Regions from separate parts of the Obesumbacterium proteus genome, predicted to be linked through region 3. Evidence: predicted binding sites of a transcription regulator. Region 3 holds the regulator's gene; each other region holds the start of a gene.
What was found. The regulator LexA, encoded in region 3, represses DNA repair genes until DNA is damaged. The targets are predictions, from matches to a motif close to TNCTGTATGTACATACAGNA.
Positions count from the first base shown of each region.

Region 1: the regulator LexA is predicted to act here: its motif matches at 4,631-4,650, upstream of umuD (translesion error-prone DNA polymerase V autoproteolytic subunit).
Region 2: the regulator LexA is predicted to act here: its motif matches at 4,567-4,586, upstream of sbmC (DNA gyrase inhibitor SbmC).

Region 1 covers NZ_CP014608.1:3,197,199-3,203,418, reverse strand. Annotated here, with positions in the region: gene DSM2777_RS15215 (Shedu immune nuclease family protein) at 501-1,571, shown strand; gene cho (excinuclease Cho) at 2,063-2,878, opposite strand; gene umuC (translesion error-prone DNA polymerase V subunit UmuC) at 2,927-4,195, opposite strand; gene umuD (translesion error-prone DNA polymerase V autoproteolytic subunit) at 4,195-4,614, opposite strand; gene DSM2777_RS15195 (phosphoethanolamine transferase) at 5,616-6,220, shown strand, end outside.
Region 2 covers NZ_CP014608.1:4,111,408-4,117,640, reverse strand. Annotated here, with positions in the region: partial or broken gene DSM2777_RS19230 (aldo/keto reductase) at 1-407, shown strand, start outside; gene ppnP (pyrimidine/purine nucleoside phosphorylase) at 539-826, shown strand; gene rdgC (recombination-associated protein RdgC) at 915-1,826, opposite strand; gene mak (fructokinase) at 2,064-2,969, shown strand; gene tcuC (MFS transporter) at 3,035-4,360, opposite strand; gene sbmC (DNA gyrase inhibitor SbmC) at 4,617-5,087, shown strand; gene DSM2777_RS19200 (helix-turn-helix transcriptional regulator) at 5,184-6,050, shown strand; gene ptsP (phosphoenolpyruvate--protein phosphotransferase) at 6,047-6,233, opposite strand, start outside.
Region 3 covers NZ_CP014608.1:268,553-274,785, reverse strand. Annotated here, with positions in the region: gene citD (citrate lyase acyl carrier protein) at 1-125, opposite strand, end outside; gene citC ([citrate (pro-3S)-lyase] ligase) at 122-1,198, opposite strand; gene dpiB (sensor histidine kinase DpiB) at 1,590-3,251, shown strand; gene dpiA (two-component response regulator DpiA) at 3,220-3,918, shown strand; gene lexA (transcriptional repressor LexA) at 4,083-4,691, shown strand; gene dinF (MATE family efflux transporter DinF) at 4,829-6,169, shown strand.

The sequences.
Region 1 (6,220 bases), 2.1 Mb from region 3:
TATACAGAGATATGGCAACAATATGATTAATAGCATAATTTATCTAAATCATCGTTGAATTGCAGCCTTTTGACATTTTCCTAACTCACTGATTATCTGTGCATGTTTTTGGGTTTTGATAACCGTGTTTGATGATGACTGGACGCTAGCACTAACCATGACTTCACATCTAAAATTGGGATTTTAAATCACCATAAATTTTCAAATATTTCATATATATACATGCTTTTATCGCCAATAAGTTGTTATAACTTATCCTTTAAAATCAAATTAGTATAAATCACGCAACACAACAATGGCGAATATTACTCACCTGCTGCTCTTTGCTTTCGGCTAGCCCAAAAAGGTTTGCATGCCGCATCCCCAAACCACATCTTCTTGACGGTCAGCTTTGTGCCAGAAGCGGATGTTGTTTAGTTCATACAAGCATGAAGTTGAAACGTAAGTTCGTCTAGCTTAAATTAAAAGTCAATTTCAAAGAGCATAAGGATATTTTTAAATTGAAAATTTTAGATTTAGTTCACGATTTTGGCAATAACCGTACTTCAGGAGTTGGTGGAATTTGCAGAGTCAGATGTTATATAAACAAAAAAGATATTATTGTGCTTTTAACCGACTTAGGTGCATTAAACGATGGACAGTCAGTAACCAATGCAGTAGAAAAAATAATAAGTTCAGTCTATGAACATGGGGTAGTTACACAACCAGCCATTTTCATAGAGCACTACGAAAGAAACTCACATAAGCTTGATACGTTTGATATAGTGAACATAAACCCAAAAACAGAGTGGTTCTCAATATCAAGAGAAAAAGTGTTAGACTTACTTGGTTGTGATGAAGATGAGCTTTCTGAACGCAGCATAAATAATGGGAGGATATATGAGAAAGCCGATAAAATAAGGTACGCTCGAGATCCTTTTATAGATTCAAATTATATACCTTCACCAGAATTCATTTCTCGTAAGTGCGAAATATTAAACTCTATGATTCCCAAGTCTTCAATTACTCAGCTAATTGAGTCAGGTGCAAAGGAACAAGAAATTCAGCGAGTTATAAAAAGTGATTTGTCTTTAATTGCCGAGGCTTACGTCGGTGGTAATGAATATATTTGCTTTTCCGAATATCCATTAGCTGACGGATCAGTAGATTTTGTAATTTTCACAGGCAGGTCGCGTATGGATATCATCCTAATTGAAGTGAAAGGGGCTAACTTTAACTTAGTTAATGCGAATAACTACGGTTCATTTAACCATAAAGTTAGAGATGCCGCAGAGCAGATCCAAAAAAGGCTTGGTCTAGTCTATAGGGATTATGAATCGTTTCGGAAAGATGCTCATGAAAAACGAATGAAAGTTTTATCAGGTGATTTAATCCATAATGCATTCGTCGGGCCCAAATCTTGTAAACAAGTAGATCCAAATAAAGATGTATACGTTCGTTCTATTGTCATTGGGGGGCGAACAGTAAACGATTTAGAAGAAAGTAAAAAACGCCATGACTATGAAATTCATTCAACTCCGCCTATCCGTATTGAATCTTGGGATACTTGGCTTAGGAGATTAACACGATAGTCTGTGCCGAAAGATAGAGCCTATGCATAATGAACTTGATGTGCCTTTATGTGCAGCTCGTTGATAAGCCCACAATTGCTTTGGTTGCAAGCCAAACGTCCGCTCCTCGCTCATAGCAAAAGTCCTACCGCCCAGCCATGTCCCATTCATGCAAAGAGGTGCGAATTGCAGACATCACGGTGTATTAATCAGTAGGAATTAGGTAAATCGGGGGGGGGCGTGCGCCTCCGGTGGTACTGCTTGAATATACAATTCATCACCAGAAACGGCTTATCTGAACGTCCTGACTCACAATAGTTCCATGTTGCTTCTTTCCATGAAGCACCCGGACACCGGACACAATCACTGTAAAGGCTAGTATTAAGCTATGACCAGATTTCAAGAAACAGAAATTTAGTCAAATACTGCACCAGCATAGATGAATACTCCAATACAAAGTAAGCAGCAGTGAGCATTAAATATAAAATATTGCAGCGGTGAATAACTTCAATTCATTCCAGAGCAATAATATTAAACTTCCCACTCAGTAACGGTTTGCATAATATTTTGTATCCGTCCCTATCGAAACAATCTGCCGTAGTGTTGATTAATTTGGCCTCTTGCAAGCTTCCGACTGTTCCTAGGTAAAACCAGTTATTAATAATGTGATACTGAGTGAAAGTCTCGCAACTTTCTTCAACAGCCACTTTGCCATTATATGGCCAGCACTGTACTCGCATGCTCTCCATCGCTTGCACCAAACGCAGCTGATGTTCTTCGAGCGATTCCTTGCCGCAGCAAGCGCCGGCACACCGCTTAAGAGCATAACGAAAGCAAGAACTGCCTTGAACCAAACGCTCCAAACCTAATACGCCATAACAAAGTCTTTGCTGATCAGCTACCGCTCTCAATGCATCTAATGCTGACGATTTATTGGGAAATAAGCCGAATAATTGGTCTTCATGCCAAAAGTCACGATCGCCAGCATAAACAACCTCAACGCCGCTGCGCTTTAGCGATAGCGAACAAAGCTGCTTAGCATGTCTCAGCTTTTTGTTGAATAATGGTTTTTGTGCCTTTATCAACTGAGCTTCTATGAGCAGAGCCCCTAGCTCGCCAGCCATTTCAATATGCTCAATATGGGTGGTTAAATGAAGCAGTTTTGCTTCATTTTTATTCCTGAAGTGCGACATAACTCTAGAGCGAATATTGACACTTTTACCGATATAAAGCGGCATTGTCTTGCTTGTACCATGAAAAATATATACCCCCGGTCGCGAAGGGAGCGCTGCGAGTTCTTTCTTCAGATGCTCTGGATATTTGTACATATCCTCATCTAATATTGACACTTATTGTCTCCTTTCAGCCAGAATGAGCTAGTGAGCCTTGGCAATAGGTAACTCGCTAAACCGCGTGGTATAGGCTGGCGAAAGCATGTTTCGTTTCATCTGCCAGCTCTTTTGGATGCCTTGCCCCGCAAACCAAATCTTGCCCCTACCCTTATTGTTTATCTCATCGAGAACCTTCATCAGCGCCTCGCTGTTGGGCTTTGGCCCCAACTCATCAAACAGATTAAGCTGTGACACGCCGTTATCGTAAAAGTCACCCAGCATGATCCCCGCCTTTTGATACCGATTGCCCGGCTGCCAAATTTTATCTAAACATGACAATGCGTGTTTGATGATATCTCGGGTGTCATTCGTGGGTGTTTCTAGCCGTGAGGATGCAAAATTACTGTAATACAACTCACGCTCAGCGAATGGCGATGTTTTGATGAAAGTGCTGACATGCTTACAGAATTGGCGCTCACCTCTCAGCTTCTCCGCGGCGCGTTCTGCGTAGCTACAGATAGCCTCTTTCATATCCTGATACTCAGTGATACGTTCACCGAAACTCCGGCTGCACACAATTTGCTGTTTGATAGGAGCGACTTCTTCGATATCGAGACATGACTCTCCACGCAGCTCCCGCACAGTTCTTTCAAGCACAACGGTGTAGTTCTTACGAACATAGGCCAGATCCATATCGGCCAGTTTTAGTATCGTATCAATCCCAGTAGCTCTCAGTGATTTGGAAAGTCGCCTGCCAACACCCCACACCTCTTCTACTGGCATGATGGCCATCAACTTACGCTGTCTTAGCTCATTCGATAAATCGACAACGCCGCCGGTTTTAGGCCACTGTTTCGCTGCATGATTAGCGAGCTTGGCCAGCGTTTTCGTCGGGGCAATGCCCACCCCAACTGTAAGGTGCGTGCTCCACTTAATGATTTCACGTACTTCACGCCCAAAATCTTCAAGATTACGGCAATGGCTCACACCACGAAGATCCATGAACGCCTCATCAATCGAATACACTTCAACACGCGGTGCCATCGCATCAAGCAACCGCATCACTCTCTGGCTCATATCACCATAGAGGGAATAGTTGCTGCTAAAAACATGCACGCCATACTGCTCAAACAATTGTTTTTGCTTGAAGTAAGGCTCACCCATTTTTATTCCAAGTCTTTTCGCCTCAGAAGAAAGCGCAATCACACAACCGTCGTTATTTGAAAGCACAACGATTGGCTTACCATTCAGATCGGGGCGAAACGCCGCCTCACAGCTGGCATAGAAGCTGTTCACATCAACAAGGGCAAACATCACCGCGCCTCATTAATCACAAACTTAACCACACCAAACGTCTCCAACTCCTCCCCTTCATAAAGCTCGATAGGCGGATAAGCAGGGTTCTCAGCTAAAAGCATCGTTCTTGGTCGAGTGACATAACGCTTTACGGTGAACTCACCACCAAGGCACGCAATGATGATGTCGTTATGCTGGGGTCTGATGCTTGAGTCCACTAACAACAGGGAACCGTCGAAAATGCCCGCCCCTGTCATTGATTCACCAGACACTCGGAGAAAGTAAGTAGCCGCAGGGTGTGCGACTAAGAGCTCGTTTAAATCGATCGGCTTGTCGATGTAGTCAGCGGCAGGACTCGGAAAACCTGCTGGCACACGATTGTCAAAGAGCGGAAGCGATACAACGGATAGAGAAGCCGCGACTGGATAAAATTTCATAACGTCAAACCACGATTACTGTATATGCATACAGCATAATGTAAGTTTTTAATTATGGAAAGAGCGTACTGATTAGATAAACAGCGATCAGGCGGGAATGTTCTGATTAGGTTGGAATTAAATGTTTTGTAAGACTAAACCTTATCGCTGCTCTGGTTTATCTCTGTAGTATCCTCGCCTGAAAATAACGATGGCGTGTTTTGAATGCAAAGGTGTTATCGCTGCATTTCTATCTTACATATTGAACTGTAAACCATCAATGTACCAATATTAATACATTAATATGTTAATAACCTCGCCTTAAGTATTTACATAAAATTTTCTAATGTTAATATATATGTAGAGTGCAGAGTTAATCTTTTCAAAATTCAACTGAATAGATAGTTTGCATGCTTATTATAATTACAGATACTATTTTTTTGTTTTTTATTAACTTATATTTTGGCATGGTTTCAAATGAACAATAATATACTCAAAAATGTAGCGATATTTTCACTAATATCGTTGTGTCATATTGCTTATGCTTATGGTTTTGATTTTAAAATCATCTATGTATTTTTTACATTTAGCATATTATATATAATATCCAAAAGCGTGATAAATAAAATTATTTTAATAATCTTATCTGGAATATCAATTATCTATTTACCCGTTGGTTTTTTGTATGGAGAACCTAATTTCAACACTGTCGCTTCTTTATACTCCACGAACACAATTGAATCCATAGAATTCCTCTGCAACATTCCAATTAAATATATAACTCTTTCATTTTTTATTGCAGCTTTATGCTTTTTGTGTTGCAGGCTTGATTGTTCATTTCCCAAGAAATATAGAAGATTTATTATTTTTTTGTAGTGGTCGTTGCTATAGCAAGTCCACTAAAAAATATAATAAAAAGAAACAATATAGTTAACATTGGAATTCCTGAGTGGAAGTTTGCGTCAAAATTATTTCATAGCATAAAAGAGTTTAAACTCGAGAAAAAAAAGCTAGAAGGATACATGAACAACGCTGACACTTTCGAAAACGTTAAGTTTTCTGGCAAATACAATACGTACGTAGTTGTTATAGGAGAAAGTGTTCGGAAAGATTACATGCATATGTATGGGTTTGAAATTAACAACACCCCTTTTATGGATAGTACTAATGGAGTTCGTTTTTTAAATTATATATCTGCTGGGAGTTCAACTTTACCGTCATTAACTAACTCATTGACCCAATATCCAAATCTAAGTAACAATATAATTACATTGGCAAAGAAAGCCGGTCTTTATACTTACTGGATTTCCAATCAAGGTTTTATAGGGGATATAGAGAGCCCTATATCAAGCATTGGTAGAAAAGCAGATGAGTATTTTTTCTTAAAAAAAGGGGGGTATAATTCTAAAATTAAATACCAAGACTCTGATCTACTACCCAAAATAAGCGAGTCTATTAATATTAACAAAGGCGTTAATGGAAAGCTAATAGTCATTCATCTGATGGGAAGTCACACTCCGACATGTCATCGGACCAATGACGAGTTTGATATTTTCTATGGAAACATCGAGTTATCATGTTATATCCAGAGTATCAAAAATACAGATAAGCTACTTTCTAACATTCA
Region 2 (6,233 bases), 1.2 Mb from region 3:
CCCGAATACAATTTATACGACCGCCATGATTTCGAAGTCGGGCTGGCACCGCTGGTACAAAAGAAGGTCTGGGCGTAATTAACTATTACGCGTTGGCCAGCGGGTTCCTTTCAGGAAAATACCGCAGCGCCGAAGATGCTCACAAAAGCGCACGGGGTAACGGGATTGTGGAGAAATACCTCAATAGCCGTGGGTTGGGGATCCTTGATGCGCTTGAGCAGGTGGCTCATGAGGTCAATGCCTCGCCGGTGGCGGTGGCATTAGCTTGGCAAATCGCACAGCCGGGGATTACCTCACCGATTGCGAGCGCAACGTCGTTAAAACAGCTGAACGAGCTCGCGGTGGCGGCTAATCTCAGCTTGAGCACGGAACAGATTAGGGTGATTACCGATGCCAGCGCCTACTAAACAAACGTTCAGTTAATGAGCGCTTGAAGCCATAACCGGCGTGGTTCTCTCACAGTGTGAACTAAGTCAGTGACAGCACTGTTTTTTTCATACAAGATGCAGTAACCCCTTCTCAATACAGGTGCCATAGTATGTTGAATGTAAATGAGTATTTTGCTGGTAAAGTGAAGTCGATTGGTTTTGACAGTGGCAGCATTGGGCGTCAGAGCATTGGCGTAATGGACGCAGGGGAATACACCTTCTCAACCGATAAGCCGGAAGAGATGACGGTGATTACAGGTGCATTGCGTGTGTTAATTCCGGGTGCGCCTGATTGGCAGGTGTTCTCATCAGGTGAAACGTTCTTTGTTCCGGGGCATAGCGAGTTTAACTTGCAGGTTGCGGAACCCACTTCGTATCTGTGTAAATATCTGAGCTAAGTTTTCTTAGTCTCAAACAAACGGGCTGAAGTTTAACTTCAGCCCGTTTTTGTAGGTGCTATTTATTGGTACTGCCTATGGGTACGGCTTATTTTTCTGATTCGCCGCCGAGCGCTTCAATAATATTTTTGATTAACGCAGCCAGTTCGCTGGTCATCAAAATGAAATCGGCATCGAAGCGTTGTGCATAATCATCGCGGTCGATGTCTTCGTTCTGATCGCGAATCGTTTCAGAGAACTTCAAACGCTTCAGTGAACCATCGTCGGACAGCACCAACTGAATGCGCTCCTGCCAGTCCAGCGCCAGCTTGGTCACCAGTTTGCCCGCTTCAATGTGAACGGCAATTTCGTCAGAAACCAGATCCTGTTTTTTACAGCGGATCACGCCGCCTTCTTCCAGAATTGCTTTCAGCTCCGCTTCGTCTTGCAGAGCAAAGCCCGCAGGAACTTCGCCTGAGCGCACCCATTCGGTCATCGTCAGCTCAATTGGGCTTTCCATGGTTAATGGCACCACCGGCAGTGAGCCAATGCTTTTACGCAACAGCGCTAAGGTGTCTTCTGCTTTTTTCGGGCTGGCAGCATCGACCATGATTAGGCCGTTCGCCATATCAATCCACAGCCAAGTTTGGCTGAAACGGCTGAAAGCACGCGGTAGTAACGTGTGCAGGACTTCGTCTTTTAACGAATCTTTTTCGGTTTTCTTAAGCTTGCGGCCTTGCTCGCCTTCCAGCTTTTCAATTTTTGCCTGTAACGCCTGTTTTAATACCGGCGATGGCAAGATTTTTTCTTCTTTACGTGCGCACAACAGGATTTGGTCGTTGACGTAGTGAGTCAGCGCGTCGCTGTGGGAACCCATCGGAGAGACCCAGCCCGTTTTCGCCATATCCTGACTACCGCACGGCGTAAAGGCCATAGAGCCCAGCATTTTTTCAACTTCATCTGGCACCAGATGAACATCGCGGCTCAGACGGTAAACCAATAAATTCTTAAACCATAGCATTAGCGTTGTCCCTGATCGTGACGCATCGCGCGCCATGTTTTATACCCTTCATACTTGAAGTTGTATCTATGTTGGCTGCGCTCTCTTGCCGCCTTGATGCAACTCCCATTATTTGGGGTATGGCAATGTGTTAAACAGGGCGCATGATAACGAATAAAGAAGGGCGACTGTAGTATTAATTGCCCGAGAAATTTTGCACACTAGCTCGACTCAGTATTCGTCTGTTTAGGGGGCTATGTGCGTATTGGTATAGATTTGGGCGGTACCAAAATTGAAGTTATCGCCTTGGAAAACAACGGTCAGGAGCTGTTTCGGCATCGCATTGCGACCCCTCGTGATGACTACGCAAAAACCGTTGAGGCGATTGCGGGGCTGGTGGAGCTAGCCGAAAAGCAAACTGGTCAGCGAGGAAGCGTTGGCGTGGGGATCCCCGGCACATTATCGCCCTTTACCGGACTGGTAAAAAATGCGAACTCCACCTGGCTGAACGGCCAGCCATTAGACAAAGATCTTGCCAAGCGTCTGTCGCGCGACGTTCGTTTAGCCAATGATGCCAACTGTCTCGCCGTTTCAGAAGCAACCGACGGTGCAGCGACTGGAGCACATTTGGTGTTTGCGGTGATTATCGGCACCGGCTGTGGCTCAGGTATTGCCATCGATGGGCGGGTGCATGCGGGTGGCAACGGTATTGCAGGCGAGTGGGGACATAACCCTTTGCCTTGGCTTACTGACGACGAGTGGCAGTATCAGAAAGAGGTGCCTTGCTACTGTGGGAAATCAGGCTGTATTGAAACCTTTATCTCTGGTACCGGTTTTGAAACAGACTACCAGCGTTTAGGCGGCCAGCCGCTGGCGGGCGCTGAAATCATGGCGTTATCTCGTCAAGGCGATGCGTTGGCTGAGCGTGCGATTACTCACTATGAACAGCGACTAGCAAAATCGTTAGCCCACGTAATTAACATCATCGATCCTGACGTGGTGGTGCTTGGTGGTGGGATGAGTAATGTGGACCGGTTATATACCACGGTGCCGCCGCTGATCTCAACGTGGGTATTCGGACGGGAATGCGAAACGCCGGTGCGTAAAGCTAAACACGGTGACTCCAGCGGCGTGCGCGGTGCTGCGTGGCTGTGGCCGCTTTAAGGCCAAAAAATCCCGACTTTCTCTGGATGAAAAAGTCGGGAAGATTCATTTCTGGCGCGAGAAACTTACTTTGGCTCTATCGCGCTGCCGCTAGGCACCGTGACGGCTCGATTGCTATTCAAACGTTGGATTGCCGGTAGCGCCAGCGCGGCGATTAAGCCACAGGCCGCGGCAGCCGAAAGCCACATCCCCGGCATCGCTTTATCACCGGTGGCGTGGATCAGATAGCTGGAGATGGCCGGTGTAAATCCGCCAAAAATCGCCGTTGCCAAACTATAAGCCATGGAAAAGCCCGAAGCGCGCACTTCTGCTGGCATGATTTCGGTTAGGCATACCACCATCGCACCGTTATAGCTGGCATACATAAACGACAGCCACAGCTCCACCTCAATCAAATGCGCAAAGCTGGGATGTGCTACCAGCCAGTTCAAGGATGGATAAGACGTCAGCAGCATCAACGCGCTAAACAGTAACAACAGTGGCCGGCGGCCGACTTTGTCTGACAGAGAACCCATCACCGGTAGCCAGAATAGGTTTGAAATCCCCACTAACAGCGTGACCAAAAAGCTTTGCTGAGCGGTGAATTGCAGCACCGTTTTGCCATAGGTTGGCGTGAACGCCGTGATGAGATAGAACGACACCGTGGTGGTCACCACCATAAACATACCCACCAGAACCAACTGCCAGTTACTGGCAACCGAACGGGTAATTTCGCTCATGCTTGGACGATGTTTGCGTTGGTTAAACGCCTCAGTTTCTTCCAACATACGGCGGATATAAAACAAGAAAGGCACAATCAGGCAGCCCACGATAAACGGAATGCGCCAACCCCAATCCGTCATCACGCTCTTGCCAAGATACTGATTCAACCCCACGCCCAGCAGCGCCGCAAAGATAACGGCAATTTGTTGGCTGCCGGATTGCCAGCTAACGTAAAACCCTTTGCGATCTTTCGGGGCAATCTCAGACAGGTAGACGGATACTCCGCCCAGCTCCACACCGGCTGAAAAACCTTGTAGCAGACGACCGGCCAGAATCAGTAGCGGTGCCGCCATGCCAATGCTGTGGTACGACGGCGTACAGGCGATGGTTAATGTTCCCAGCGCCATCAGGCCTAAGGTAATCAATAAACCTCGGCGGCGACCGTGATGGTCAATATAGGCACCCAACACAATCGCGCCTAATGGCCGCATTAAGAAGCCCGCGCCGAACGTCATCAACGTTAGCATGAGTGATGCAAAGGGGCTTTGCGTGGGGAAAAATGTTTCAGCTATCGCGCTGGCGTAATAGCCAAACACCATAAAATCATACATTTCGAGAAAGTTACCGCTTGTGACGCGGAACACGGTTCGGGCGTTAGCCTGAGAGGGCTTTGAGGCAGATGAAGTCATATGTTACTTCCTATGTTTTTGTTTGTATTTTTTTTACAAGTTAATGACAACTGAAAGTGTGATGTTGGTGGGTGTTTCTTTTTTGTGCATAAAAACCAATGTAACGATCTGTAAAATAGGGCGCTTATTTTTTCACCAAGATCCGTAACGCGGCGCGAATCACAGAAGTGAAAATCGGCAGTTGGCAATTTGGTTTATTTTGACAATACTGTTTATGGATACAGTATTTCACTTGGCAATGAGAGAGGGCGTTACAATGGAAATGATTGTAGAGCAGCGCGCCGAGCGCATTTTCGCGGGTATTCGCATGGTTGGGCCGTTAGACCAAAATGTGGGTGTCGGTTTTCAGAAGCTATATCAATGGATTGATAATAATAAGGTGGATGAAAACGGTGACTGGATTGCGATCTATTACGACAACCCAGAAGAAGTTCCACCGGAAGAGATGCGCGTTGATACCGCGATTACCGTCGAGCCTGATTTTGTTTTACCGGCCAATAGCGAAGGGGTTCGCATTGATACCTTGAAAGGCGGCTTATACGCGGTGGCGCAGGCGCACGTTGAGGACGGTGATTTTGGTCGCCCGTGGATGGAGTTTTTCAACGAAGTCCTGCCAAGAAGCGGCTATGTACCCATTAACGCGCCGTGTTTTGAAAAATACCACAACGATGGCACCGAAAGCGGCATATGGGATTTTGAAATGTGTGTGCCTGTTCAGAAAGCGTAAGTAGAGGGCGTGGTATATTGACCTCATGACGACGGGGGAAATATGGGTGAGGGAATACGGGATGATGTGCATGTGTGAAGTGATATGTGAAGTGATATGTCGCTGACGGATCATCCGTTTTTCACCGAGTTATTAAGCGGGCTGGTTTTGAATCCTCAGCAGCTTAAACACACTTATTTTGCTCAGCGTTCCCATGATAACCAAGGCCATGCGTTAGGGAATGGCCTTGGTGTTAAATTTCCGCGCCTTGAAATTGTTTTACGTGGCAGCTATACGGCAGAAAAGCCAGCGGGTACGAGCATTACGCTGGCTCACGGCGATGCGCTGTTTATTCCTGCGTTGGCGAGCAGTCAGCCGACGTGGGACAAAGATGTGTTATTGCTCAGCGTGCTGTTTGCGCCGTCCTATATTGGTTTTCATTTCTTTGATAAACGCGCTGCAACAGCGGGCTTTCATCGTTTAAGAACGCTGGAAATAACCCAACAAAATGCCGAAGAGATCGAGCATATTTTACAGGCGCTAAATGCGTTAGCGGCAAGAACGGCAGATCCTGATATTGGCCGTTATTTAGTGCTGAGTCTGCTGCATGTTTGCCGCAATCAACTGGCCTTACCGCTGGCAAATAAAATGCAGCGCGGTGCTTTTTTATATAAAAGCATCTGTACTTACGTTCAGGATAATTTTTCCAGTGGGCTTACCCGCGAAAATACCGCCGCTATGTTCAATATCAGCGCTAATCATCTGTCTCGTATTTTTCAGCAAGAGGGAAGTATGAGCTTTATTGATTATCTGCATTGGGTGCGGTTGGGCAAAGCCAAGATGATCTTACAGAAATACCATTTGAACGTGAATGAAGTCGCCCACCGCTGTGGTTATAGCGATGCGAGCTATTTTTGCCGCTTGTTTAAGCGGCAATTTGAGGTAACGCCCTCGGAATACCGAGAGCGTTTCTTATCGAGTTAAAAGGTTAATTCGCTTTGTAGCAACGAGAGGATAGCCTCTGCATCCGGCGCTGAACGCATCGCCTCACGAAACTCTTTCTTCACTAATTTACGCGCGAGCTGCGAAAAGACTTTAACGTGGCTAACGCTGTCTTGCGCGCCGAGGGTTAGCATAATAACGAAATCGACTTCCCCCATTTCGGAT
Region 3 (6,233 bases):
CCGAACTGTTTCTCAACGCTGCTGCTGATTTGCAGATCAATCTCGGGTGTGTCGATAGGCGCTATTCGCACCATCACATCGCTAGACTCCAAAGTGCCAGCGACGGCTGCTTGGGTTATTTTCATTTTTCACCTGTTACTAATGCGGATTCCTGCGGCCGGTCAGTCACGTTTTCTGAGCGAGGAACGAGCAGGCGTTGTAAATAAGCGCGGGTCGCTTCAGGCACCAAAGGCGCGATGGCCGGAAGATCTTTTTGCACCAGCAGTTTGCGTACCCACGAGGCGGAGATCGCGGTGTCGTGGTATTGCAAACGCTCAATTTCCACCAGTTCAATTGGTGGAGCGGGCAGAGACGGCGTCTCCAACCAGTGGCGCATGTCACGATTGTATTTGGCTGTCACCTGACAGTACGGTTCGGTACCGACGAAACGGTGGGTAATCCCCAAGGCTGGAGCCAAATACTGACGAAAAATTTTAAGGTCGATCTCGGTGTAACAATCGTCCACGACGCCTTGCTCTTTGATGAAGTAGCAAGGGAACGTCGCACGGGAAATGATGTATTCCGAACCACGGTGTACGGTTAAGTTCTTGATATCAGCGGTACCGGCACGCACCAGTTCTAGGCGATCCTCATAAGGGAAACGCGAAGTATCCTCTTTGACCAAAAACAAGTGCAGCCAGTCGCATTGCGCCGCCGCCTGCTGAACCAGATAACGATGCCCGTTGGTAAACGGGTTGGCATTCATAACGATGCTGCCAATTTTATTACCGTCGTGGCGCAGCGTAGTGAGATAGCTGGCGTAGCGCTGAATACGCGTGGCGCTGTTTTCCATCAGCACCATGACGTTCGGTACGCTGGTGACGGTATAAAAGCCGCACTGCTTGAATAACGCTTCGTTCTGGGTTTTTGTGTATATAAATAAATGAGTGCAGTGCTTTTCATACGCCAGATTAATTAATTCTGTCGCGAGGGTGAGCGCAAGTCCTTCACCGCGAACAGATTCACTGATAGCAACACATTTAATAATATTCCCCGCTATTCCACCGCAGGCGATTAGCTGGTCATCACGGGTGACGGTAATAAACACTTCCACCGTGGAATCAATGCTCAGGCCATTTTCCCGAAGAAAATGAGCGATGACAGCGATCTTCTTATTTTCCGAACGCTTAACCTGAGAAAATACGGTATTACCAAACATAGAGTTTCCTGTTGCTTGCCGCATGCGTGCAGTAGGATCACAATTGTTGTGATTTGTTGCATATCAATAACGTTTTATTTTCAATTGCTCGGCGCAACGCTTTAATCTTATTCGTTTATATTTTTGCGTTGACGGAATGATCGTAAGGAGTATTAAGGCGGGAAATCTTGACCTATTTCACAAAGAGTTATCAGAATTAAATAGACTTAATGGTTTTTATTTTCTTAATTATTTTTATTTGGATAAGTAACGTGGTTTTTATTTGTTTAATTGATTTAATCCGTAGAATCTGCAACGATCTAATCCGTAGTGGGCAGAAAATGAGGAAACATATTCATTACATTTCCCTGATACTAGCCCATCATTTCGCCGCAAAAAAGAGGAAATATCGATGTTTGGCAAACCAAATGTTAAAGAGTTTAGGTTTTTTAGCCGCATCGCATTTCCTTTACGAATATTTCTTTTATTACTCCTCGTCTCAACATTATTGGTTGCCGCGCTAGGGAAATATTTATCTGCTTCATTTGAAGATTATCTTAGTAATCATGTGCGTGATATGGCAATGAATCAGGCCAAAATCATTGCTTCAATTGATAGTGTTGTCACGGCAGTCAAAAATAGAGATACCAAACGTCTTGCCATTATCGCCAATAAATTAGGTACCGGTTCGGATTTTGACTATGTTGTTATCGGGGATAAAAACTCTATCCGCTTATATCATCCTAATCCGGCCAAAATTGGTCTTCCGATGCAATGGAGTAAGCCCGGAGCGTTGGAGCGTGGCGAGAGTTATTTTATTACCGGTAAAGGTTCTATCGGTATGGCAATGCGTGCAAAAACGCCGATTTTTGATGAGCAGGGCAAAATTATTGGCGTGGTTTCGCTGGGCTATTTGGTCAGCAAGATAGACAGCTGGCGACTAGATTTTTTACTGCCTTTGGCGGGCGTGTTTGTCCTGATTCTTATTATCTTGATGTTGCTGTCGTGGATGTTTGCTTCACACATTCGTCGGCAAATGTTAGGAATGGAACCGCGCCAAATTGCGCGCGTGGTGCGCCAGCAAGACGCGTTGTTTGGCTCGGTATATGAGGGACTTATTGCGGTCGACCCCGATGGGCTGATTACTGCGATCAACCGAAATGCGCGCAAAATGCTAGGGTTAAGTTCGCCGGGAAGACAATGGCTGGGGAAACCGATTGAAGAGGTTGTTGATCCTGCGGGCTTTTTCACGGAACAAATAGAAGAAAAACGGCAGGATGTGATTTGCACTTTTAATGGGTTGAGCGTTATTGCCAACCGTGCTGCCATACATTTCGGCGATGAGCTATTGGGCGCAATTATCAGTTTCCGTAGTAAAGATGAAATTAGCACGCTCAACGCCCAGCTCACGCAGATAAAACAGTATGTTGAAAGCCTGCGCACGTTACGTCATGAGCATCTTAACTGGATGTCGACGATCAACGGGCTGTTACAAATGAAAGAATATGATCGTGCGCTGGCAATGGTAAAAGGGGAATCGCAGGCGCAGCAGCAGCTTATTGATAGTCTGAGAGGTTCTTTCGACGACCGTCAGGTCGCGGGGCTACTTTTTGGTAAAGCGCAGCGCGCTCGGGAACTGGGGCTGACGTTTAATTTGGTCGAAGGCAGTCAGCTACGTCAGTTACCTGAAGGGCTTGATAGCACGGAGTTCGCGGCCATCGTGGGTAATCTACTCGACAATGCCTTTGATGCTAGCCTGAAGAATTCGCAGGGCAATAAAACCGTCGAGCTGTATCTTAGCGACGAGGGCGAGGATGTGATCGTGGAAGTAGCCGATCAAGGATGTGGCGTTCCAGAGTCTTTACGTGAGGCTATTTTTGAGCAAGGGGTCAGCACCAAAACAGAAGACGCCGGTGAGCATGGCATCGGGCTATACCTGATTGCCAGCTATGTAGGCCGCTGTGGCGGTGTGATTACGTTGGAAGACAACGAACCTTGTGGAACTTTATTTTCCGTATTTATTCCGAAAGTGAAAAAGACTTATGACACAACCAATAACGATTCTAATAGTTGAAGACGAAACGCCACTTGCAGAAATGCATGCGGAGTTTATTCGCCATTTCCAGGGCTGTGGTCAGGTATGGTTGGCGGGAAATCTTGCTCAGGCCAGAATGATGATTGAGCGATTCAAACCCGACCTCATCTTGCTGGATAACTATTTACCCGATGGCAAAGGCATCACGCTATTGCATGAATTAACTCAGGCTCGTTTCCCTGGCGGTGTGGTTTTCACCACCGCGGCAAGTGATATGGATACGGTGTCAGACGCGGTGCGCTGTGGTGTATTCGACTATTTAGTGAAGCCGATTGCTTACGAACGCTTGGGGCAAACGCTTGAACGCTACCATGTACGCAAGCGGATGCTCGCTAACAGCGATAGCGCCAGCCAGCGCCAAATTGATGATATGTTCAATGCCTATGCGCGTGGCGAGCAGAAAGAAGAATTGCCGGTTGGCATCGATGCGCTGACCTTAGATAAGGTGCAGAAGCTATTTGCCGATCCTGATGCGCGTCATACCGCAGAAACCGTTGCGCAGGAGCTTAAACTCAGCCGAACAACGGCACGGCGCTACTTAGAGTTTTGCGCGGGCCGCCATCTGATTATGGCTGAAATCGTGTATGGAAAAGTGGGCCGCCCACAACGAACCTATAGAGCGCCAGAAACGGTCAAAAATGGCTGATGAATGGGCCGATTATTGACGGGTAGCTGACTGAAAATACAAAAAACGCACGCTTAATGCAGATCAGATGCGTCACGGCTCAATCTTTATGTATTTGACGGTTTCAAAATGGTCGCTACCTGTATATACTCACAGCAAAACTGTATAAACAAACAGGTGGTGGAATGAAAGCACTTACAGCCAGACAGCAGGAAGTCTACGATCTGATTCGTGACCATATTGAACAAACTGGCATGCCGCCAACCCGCGCTGAAATTGCTCAGCGCTTGGGATTCCGCTCTCCTAATGCGGCAGAAGAACATTTAAAAGCACTGCAACGTAAAGGCGTTATCGAGATCGTTTCCGGTGCTTCGCGTGGTATTCGTCTTTTGATGGAAGATGAAACCGGCCTGCCGTTAATTGGCCGCGTGGCAGCGGGTGAACCTCTGCTAGCGCAAGAACATATTGAAGGCCATTATCAGGTCGATCCTGCTCTGTTTAAGCCTAATGCCGATTTCTTACTGCGCGTTAACGGAATGTCGATGCGCGATATCGGTATTTTAGACGGCGATTTGCTGGCTGTGCATAAAACACAGGATGTGCGTAATGGGCAGGTTGTGGTTGCGCGTATCGAAGATGAAGTGACGGTTAAGCGACTGAAAAAGCAAGGCAATATTGTTCAGCTGTTGCCAGAAAACAGCGATTTCGAGCCTATTGTTGTTGACCTGCGCGAGCAAAACTTCACGATTGAAGGTTTAGCGGTAGGTGTTATTCGTAACGGCGACTGGATCTAAAACTTCACCTGTTGCGTTTGGTATCACACCGATAGACTAAGCCCCTTAATTGGGGCTTTTTTATGGCGTATTCGTTCATGCTGTAAACCTCTTTGTGTTGAGATAACGGGTCGGTTATCTGGAATGAATTCAAAAAAATGAAAATGCTTACACCAACCGATAAGGCGCTGTGGATCCTCGCACTGCCGATGATCCTATCGAATATCTCCGTTCCGTTGTTAGGGCTAGTCGATACCGCCGTAATTGGGCATTTGGATAGCCCTGTTTATCTTGGTGGTGTAGCCGTTGGCGCGATGGCTACGTCATTCTTATTTATGCTGCTGCTATTTTTACGCATGAGCACCACGGGGCTAACTGCGCAAGCGTTCGGCGCGGGGGATAAAACGGCGTTGGCTCGTGCGCTTGTGCAGCCAATGCTCATAGCGTTGCTGGCAGGGATCGTTATCATCGCGCTGCGACAGCCTTTGATTAACGGCGTGCTGCGGATTGTGGGCGGTCATGAAGATGTACTCGAGCAGGCTCGTTTGTTTATGCAGATTCGCTGGCTTGGTGCACCTGCGACGCTGGCGAACCTTGTTATTCTTGGCTGGCTGTTAGGCGTTCAATATGCCCGTGCGCCGGTCATATTGCTGGTTGTGGGTAACGTTATTAACATCACGCTCGATCTGTGGTTTGTTGTTGGACTGGGCTGGAAGGTGCCCGGTGCAGCAAGTGCGACGGTGATTGCCGACTACGCGACCTTTTTACTGGGGCTCGGTCTGGTTTGGCACGTGATGAAGCTACGTGGCCTACATCTGGAATATTTCCGCAACGCGTGGCGTGGAAACCTTCGCCGCCTGTTGGCGTTAAACCGCGACATCATGCTGCGTTCTTTGCTGCTGCAACTATGCTTTTCATCGCTGACGATTCTGGGTGCCAGAATGGGAAGCGAAGTGGTGGCGGTGAATGCGGTTCTGATGAACCTGCTGACGTTTACCGCCTATGCGCTAGATGGTTTTGCCTATGCAGTGGAAGCTCATTCTGGGCAGGCCTATGGTGCACGCGACGGTCGTAAACTACAGAAAATCTGGCATTCTGCCTGTCGGCAGGCGGGTATCGTGGCGGTGTTCTTTGCCATGCTGTATGCCGTATTTGGTCAACAAATCATTCAGATCTTAACCTCGTTGCCAGAAGTACAATCGTTGGCGTCGCACTACCTGCCGTGGCAGATTGTTTTACCGCTGCTGGGCGTGTGGTGTTATCTATTAGATGGCATGTTTATCGGCGCGACGCGCGGTGCCGAAATGCGTAATAGTATGGCCGTTGCCGCGGCGGGTTATGGTTTAACGCTGTGCACGCTCCCTTGGCTAGGCAACCATGGTTTATGGTTGGCTTTGGCGGTATTTTTATCGCTGCGCGGACTTTCCTTGTGGGTTGTCTGGCGTCGTCATTGGCGGGATAAAACATGGTTCCCCACCGGTAATATTGAGTTAAATTAGGGTGTTATAGCGTTAAATAATCAGGGCAATGTGATAATTCTGATAGTTTTTGCATTGCCCTAAA